One region of the Paenibacillus sp. Marseille-P2973 genome, then DNA from elsewhere that is predicted to be linked to it. Evidence: riboswitches for the same ligand, from Rfam matches in the RefSeq annotation. Region 1 holds a riboswitch; the other holds the start of a gene.
The links. Region 1 has a riboswitch for S-adenosylmethionine ahead of metA (homoserine O-acetyltransferase MetA). Riboswitches for the same ligand answer to the same signal wherever they lie in the genome.
Positions count from the first base shown of each region.

Region 2: it holds a riboswitch for S-adenosylmethionine, as region 1 does, so the genes downstream of both, KB559_RS24370 (methionine ABC transporter ATP-binding protein) here and metA (homoserine O-acetyltransferase MetA) in region 1, are expected to answer to the same signal.

Region 1 is NZ_JAGQEH010000004.1:541,353-544,769, forward strand. Features, by position in the region: gene KB559_RS11995 (HRDC domain-containing protein) at 1-164, shown strand, start outside; gene corA (magnesium/cobalt transporter CorA) at 238-1,173, opposite strand; SAM riboswitch class I at 1,595-1,722, shown strand; gene metA (homoserine O-acetyltransferase MetA) at 1,843-2,778, shown strand; gene KB559_RS12010 (PLP-dependent transferase) at 2,797-3,417, shown strand, end outside.
Region 2 is NZ_JAGQEH010000024.1:40,082-43,498, reverse strand. Features, by position in the region: gene KB559_RS24375 (methionine ABC transporter permease) at 1-401, opposite strand, end outside; gene KB559_RS24370 (methionine ABC transporter ATP-binding protein) at 401-1,426, opposite strand; SAM riboswitch class I at 1,527-1,685, opposite strand; gene KB559_RS24365 (Cthe_2314 family HEPN domain-containing protein) at 1,780-2,496, opposite strand; gene KB559_RS24360 (COX15/CtaA family protein) at 2,594-3,417, opposite strand, start outside.

The sequences.
Region 1 (3,417 bases):
AGGCGTTCGAGGAAATGGGCGACAGCTTCTTAAAGCCGGTGCTGCAGCGCGTTTATGATCAGGAGACGCTTGATGCGGGAGGCCTGGACAAGCTTTACGAACGGCTGCGGCTTCTGCGGATCTCATATCGCCGACAGAAGGAGCGAGCTCCTAAGGCGGGTTAATTCCTTCTAAAAAAGCCGGCAAGCGGCGAACCTGTTCATGGTTCGCCGTTTGCCGGCTTTGCTGATTTTAGTTTTAGATCCAGTCCCGTTTCCTGAACAGATAGAACATTCCCGCTCCAAGCACGATCATAATGCCTAGGACAACATAGTAACTGTACTTCCAATGAAGTTCAGGCATATGGTCGAAGTTCATTCCGTAGATACCGGTAATTAGCGTAAGCGGGATGAAAATCGTCGTAATCGCCGTAAACACGCGCATGATTTCGTTCGCACGGTTGGCGATGGCGGCCTGATAAGCTTCTCGTAAGTTTCCTACGAGTTCCCGGAAGGTATCGAAGTTTTCGGAAATCTTAACGGCGTTCTCATAGATGTCGCTGAAATATTTCTGCAATTGGTCGTCGATCAGCCGCAGATCTTTTTTGTTTAGAATATTAATAACTTCTTTTTGTGGACCCAGCACTTTCTTAAGCCAGAGTATTTCGCTTCGTAGTCCGATAATTTCGTTAAGATGGGACCGCTTGGTATGCATGAGAATGTCTTCTTCCAGCTTCTCGATCTTGACTTCGATCCGGTCACCGACGATGAAATAATTGTCAACTACAAGGTCGATAAGGAAATAAAGGAACCGGTCGGGCTCGCTGACCTCCTGTTCCCAGAGGATCGGCTTTACAGCCCGGAGTTCGTTGATTTTTTGTTTGGTTACGGTAATGATATAATGCCGGCCCAGAAAAAGGTTCAGCGCCCGCAAGAAGATTTCCTCGTCATCATAACGGATACTGTTGACTACAATAAAATAGTGGTTATCATAAGTTTCAATTTTTGGGCGCTGCTCTTCTTCGGTAAGACAATCCTCCACCGCAAGATCGTGCAATGAGAACAGCGGCTGAAGCAGGGCCAGGTCTTCAACATCGGCATCGATCCAATAGAACCCTTGCTCAGGCGGTGTTGTTGTCATTTCTACATCTGCTACCGGAGTAAATACACCGGCGACTACATGACGGATTTTCATGCTCTTCACTCCCTTTCCGGCTGGAAGCAGCCGGTTATGCTCACTTTGGTCTGGCTGAGCACAGGAAGGTGATACAGCGGTGGTGCGGGAACGCCGAATAAGGCGTTTTATGAAAACACCGGGAAAAGAAAGTGCCCGTTATTACCCGCAGGGCGCCTGCTGATCGGTTTCCTATGCGATTGTTGCTTCAGGATACTACACTGCGGACTCGGGTCGCCTTCCATCCTCGGATTCACCTCTTTGTTATTAGGGATATAGTGCCTCTTAAACACTTGTCTAGTATAACGCCGGGGTGTGAATTGTTTCAAGCCAAAAAGTTGTGGACAAATAAGGGCATTTGGCTTGTGAAAATAAACATTTCATGTATAATGAAAATCAGTATATTTAAATTTGATTACAAAAACTAAATACTTAGACGATTTTCTTATCAAGAGTAGGTGGAGGGACTGGCCCGATGATACCCGGCAACCGGCGATACGTCGCACGGTGCTAATTCTTGCGGAACCGAGTAGTGCGATTTGTTGGCACCCGGTCTCTGAGAGATGAGAGAGGAGCATTCAGGAATAAATGATGACCTTTCTCTATGTTAAGAGTGAGGTCTTTTTTCTTGTCAACGCCCGCTTTCAGCAAGCAAAATTCCAGTCTAGTCGTCAGAAGGAGTGAAAAATCATGCCGATTAAAGTACCGGATCATTTGCCGGCCAAGGAAGTGCTTACGAACGAAAATATTTTTGTGATGGATGAGAGCCGGGCCTATCAGCAGGATATACGTCCGCTGCGTATCGCCATTCTGAATCTGATGCCGATCAAGGAAACGACGGAGTCTCAAATCTTGCGTCTGCTTGGCAATACGCCGCTTCAGGTCGAGATCGTTTTGCTTCACCCCCGGTCACATACTTCCAAGAACACGTCCGCGGAACACCTGAACATGTTCTACAAAACCTTTGATGAAATCAGAGGCCGCCGCTTTGACGGTATGATTGTGACGGGTGCTCCGGTCGAACAGTTTGAATTTGAAGAAGTGAATTATTGGGAAGAGTTGAAGGAAATCTTCGAATGGAGCAAAAGCCACGTAACTTCGACGATGCATATATGTTGGGCTTCCCAAGCGGGTCTTTATTATCACTACGGCGTCCGGAAATTGAACTTGGAGAAAAAGTGCTTCGGCGTGTTCCCGCATACGGTCAACAATCCGCATGTGAAACTTCTGCGCGGCTTTGACGAAGTGTTCCAGGTGCCCCACTCCCGTCACACGGATGTCTCCCGGGAAGATATCGAACGCGTGCCTGAGCTTGAAATCTTGGCGGAATCCGAAGAAGCCGGCATCTATCTCGTAGCGTCGCGGGACGGGAAGCAGATTTTTGTAACCGGCCATTCGGAGTACGATCCATGTTCACTCAAATGGGAATACGACCGGGATGTCGCTAAAGGACTCGACATCGATTTGCCGGTCAACTACTATCCGAATAACGATCCTTCCAAAACTCCTGCTTCAAGCTGGAGAGCGCATGCTAATTTATTATTCTCCAACTGGCTGAATTACTATGTGTATCAGGAAACACCCTATGATATCGATCAATTGGCCGAATTTATTTATCAGATCTAAAGTGGAGGGGTATTCAAGGTGAAAGAGAACAAATGGCATTTGGAGAGCAGATTGGCACAGATCGGTTCGGTAGAGGAGCCGGTCACGGGTGCGGTAAACTACCCGATATATCAAGCGACAGCGTTCCGGCATCCGCGGCTCGGTCAGAGCACGGGATTTGATTATTCCCGTACGAAGAGCCCGACCCGAACTGTACTTGAAGAAGCTTCCGCGGCACTCGAATGCGGGGACGCGGGATTTGCCTGCAGTTCGGGTATGGCCGCGCTGCAGACCGTATTCAGCTTGTTTTCCCAAGGTGATCATCTGATCGTATCGCTTGATTTGTACGGAGGAACTTACCGGTTGCTGGAGCGGATATTGTCCAGGTTCGGGATTAGCGCTTCCTATGTGGATACCAACGATTTGGACGCCCTTGAGAGCGAGCGCAAACCGAATACGAAAGCGGTATTCATTGAAACTCCGACCAATCCGTTGATGATGATTACCGACATTGAGGCGGTTACTGTTTGGGCGAAGCGTCATCAGCTGGTGACCGTTGTGGATAATACGCTGCTGACGCCATATTTTCAGCGCCCGCTTGAACTTGGTGCGGATATTGTCGTCCACAGTGCGACCAAATATTTGGGCGGCCATAACGAT
Region 2 (3,417 bases), on a different contig from region 1:
GTAGCTCCCATCGCGTGCGAAGCTTCAATGACCCCGCGATCCACCTCGCGCAGCGCCGTCTCGACGAGACGGGCAAAGAACGGAGCGGCTCCGATCACGAGCGGCGGAATGGTTCCTTCCACTCCGGAAGATACCCCCATAATCGCCCGGGTAACAGGGATTAGAGCAACGATCAGAATGATGAACGGTACGGAACGGATAATGTTGACGATGAGGGACAGAATCCGATAGACCCACCCAAGAACCGGCGAACTGGAACGGGAAAAGGTATATAAGAGCACGCCCAGCGGCAATCCGATCAGAAACGTGAACAGGGTGGCATAGCCCATCATTTGCAGCGTATCCGTAGAAGCTGTGCCCATTTCGGCCCAGTCGATTTTAGAAAAGTCCAACCCCCACATTACCCGATCACCTCCACATCAAGATCCCGTTCTCTTAACAAAGCAAGCGTCCGCTCCACTTTCTCGTCGTCTCCTTCAAAGGAAACCGTCAGTTTGCCGTACGGCACGTCCTTGATCGTTGAGATCGTCCCCTGCAGAATCGCGAAGTTTACGCCGGTTTCCCGGACCACCTGGGACAACACCGATTCATAGGTCTTGGCGCCGAGGAATGTGATCTTCACCAGTCTCGCCCATTCCGGATGAGGCACCGATGCCGCCAGCTTCAAGCCTTCTTCGCCGGCCGAGCCGGCTGCGTCACGGTTGATGAACTCCCGTGTTACGAAATGACGTGGTTTCAGGAATACCTCGGTAACCGGCCCTTCTTCCACGATGCCTCCTTCATGAATGACTGCAACGCGGTCGCAAATGCTCTGGATGACATGCATCTCATGCGTGATCAGCAGAATCGTCAGATTGAACTTCCGATTGATATCAAGCAAGAGCTTCAGAATGGAATCCGTGGTTTGCGGATCCAGGGCCGACGTAGCTTCATCGCACAGCAGCACATCTGGATCGCTGGCCAAGGCCCGTGCAATGCCTACCCGCTGCTTCTGTCCGCCGGACAGCTGAGCGGGATACTTCCCGCGGTGCTCTTCCAGCCCGACCAGAGCAAGCAGCTCATTCACCTTGGCTTGAATCTGAGCCTTGGGAGTTCCGGTCAGCGTCAGCGGAAACGCGACATTATCATACACCGTAGCCGAAGACAGCAAGTTGAAATGCTGGAATATCATTCCGATCTTCCGGCGGTGCTGTTGCAGCTCCCGCTTGCCCAGCTTGGTGAGATCCGTACCGCCGACCCAAACCTCGCCCTGGGAAGGTCTTTCCAGCAAATTGATGCAGCGGATGAGCGTGCTTTTACCCGCGCCGGAGTGGCCGATCACTCCGAAGATTTCCCCCTTGTTGACCTTTAGATTAAGCCCGGATAATGCGGTGGTCATCTTCTTTTTGCTGCCGTATATTTTAGTGAGCTGTTTGAGTTCAATCAAACTTATAGCCTCCTGTTTGCGCAATTTTCCCAAGTAAATCCAATAAAACAGAAAAGAGCCCCACAGATTCAAAGGGCTCTCTTTACGTAAAGACAATGCCTTCTCATCTGTCAAAACCTGCGATGACTGTGCAACGCGATTTTGAAGGAATTAGCACCATGACATTCGGTATCGGCATGACGGAGCCGTAGCTCCCTACCTGATTCGAATCGGTTGCTGGGCTTCATCGGGCCTTTCCCTCCGCCTCTCTCGATAAGAAAAATATGAAATTATTTCTGAAACTAGTTTAGAGTATAGGAGTTTTGCCCTGTTTTGTCAAAGGAAAAAATACGTAGCCCGATCGGAAATATATTCTATCTCCCCGAAACCTTTTTCCAGCGCTGATTTGCATAGGAAAAGGACGCTTCCAGCGTTTCGCAAACCATAAGATAACCTTGCTCCAGATCGTGCAGATGACGGTCCAGATCCTCAAGCTCTATTTTCCCGTGCAATGTCTGATGCCGCTGCCAAAGATCGTCCTTCATTTCCGAATTCATGTAGTGGATCTCCGTATTCCGGCGCTGTCTCAGGACGGCGAGCGGTTCTTTGTATTTTTCTTTAATGGCAACCAGCCGATCTCCCAGCTCCATATGTACCTTCATGTACCGGAATTGCCGAAGCACCGTGAAGTAAGAGAAATGCGCTTTTACTTTGGAGGTTTTGAGATCAAACAGCTCGTTCAACACCGTACCTAGCTTGTCCAGCGTGGCAAACACGCGAATGAATCCGTCCTTGTAAAAAAATACGTATCGCGCATAATCGCCCCGCTCGGCCGGATCCATATCCTGCTCCGAATCGTGGACAACCTTTTTCCGGAAAAAGGAGGCCGCATGCAGACACTGCTCCAATTCATCCAGCGAAGCGATCAGACCAAGCGTCCAAATTTCGAGCTTCCGAAAATCATGGGTCGGATCTTTATGGAGCTCCGTTTCTTTTTGCAGCAGCTTCGTCAATTGTACCATGGCGTCGATAGCGTCCTTCAGCAGACCTTCATTTTCTCTTGGCGGTTCGCCAAGCAAGCTTCGCAGCATATTGTTTCCTCGCTTCCGTCAATGAATCCGGGTATCCGTTCTCCCTGCCTATTGTATAACACTTCCCGAATGTCTCTAAGCTCATTCCTGCACAATGTTATTGAGCACGTCCGTCCTTGTTTCTGCTTAACTGCCAAGTTCTGACGCTCATATAACAAAGTACCCCGAACAAGGCCGCCAAAACAATGATATGGGCAAGAGAGGTAAACAAATACACTTCATAATTGTTCAGCGTGAACACAATACTTGCGCCGGTGAATACCTGCACCAATATCAGCACGGTGGCCGCTACGCCGAGTGAACGGATTTCCCGGTTCCCCGGATGTTTACGATAGGCAAAATGACCGACCGTGGCTACCAGGATTAACAGCAGCGCAGCCGCAACCCGGTGAATGAAAGCGATGCCGACACCGCCCGAAAGTTCCGGGATGAGTTCCCGGTTACAGAGCGGCCAGCCTGTACAGCCGCCGGCGGAATCGGTATGACTCACATAGGCGCCGATATATACCACGATGTATGTGTAGGCTGTAGCGAACCAGGTCAAATTACGGAATCCGCGGGAAACATACAGTTTGGTCGGCGCGGGCTGCTTCCCGTTCTCCCTGGCTTCATCTTCGCGAATGCCAAGGACGAGCATCACCGAGCTGGCAAAAGCTATCAGTGAAAAGCCGAAGTGCAGCGCCATGACGGCCGAAGACGTAGGAAATATGACCGCCATCGCGCCCATGACGGCTTGAACCATGACAAATACAAGCGCAAGAAAAGAATAAATCTGCAGATCCCGGCGTTGCTTCCGGTACATCCAAAACGCCACAAAGGCCGCCAATGACAACAAGCCCGCGGCTCCGCTGACTGCCCGGTGCGAGTATTCGATCAAGGAGGCGATCGTGTGGGCCGGTACGAATTTCCCGTGGCACAGAG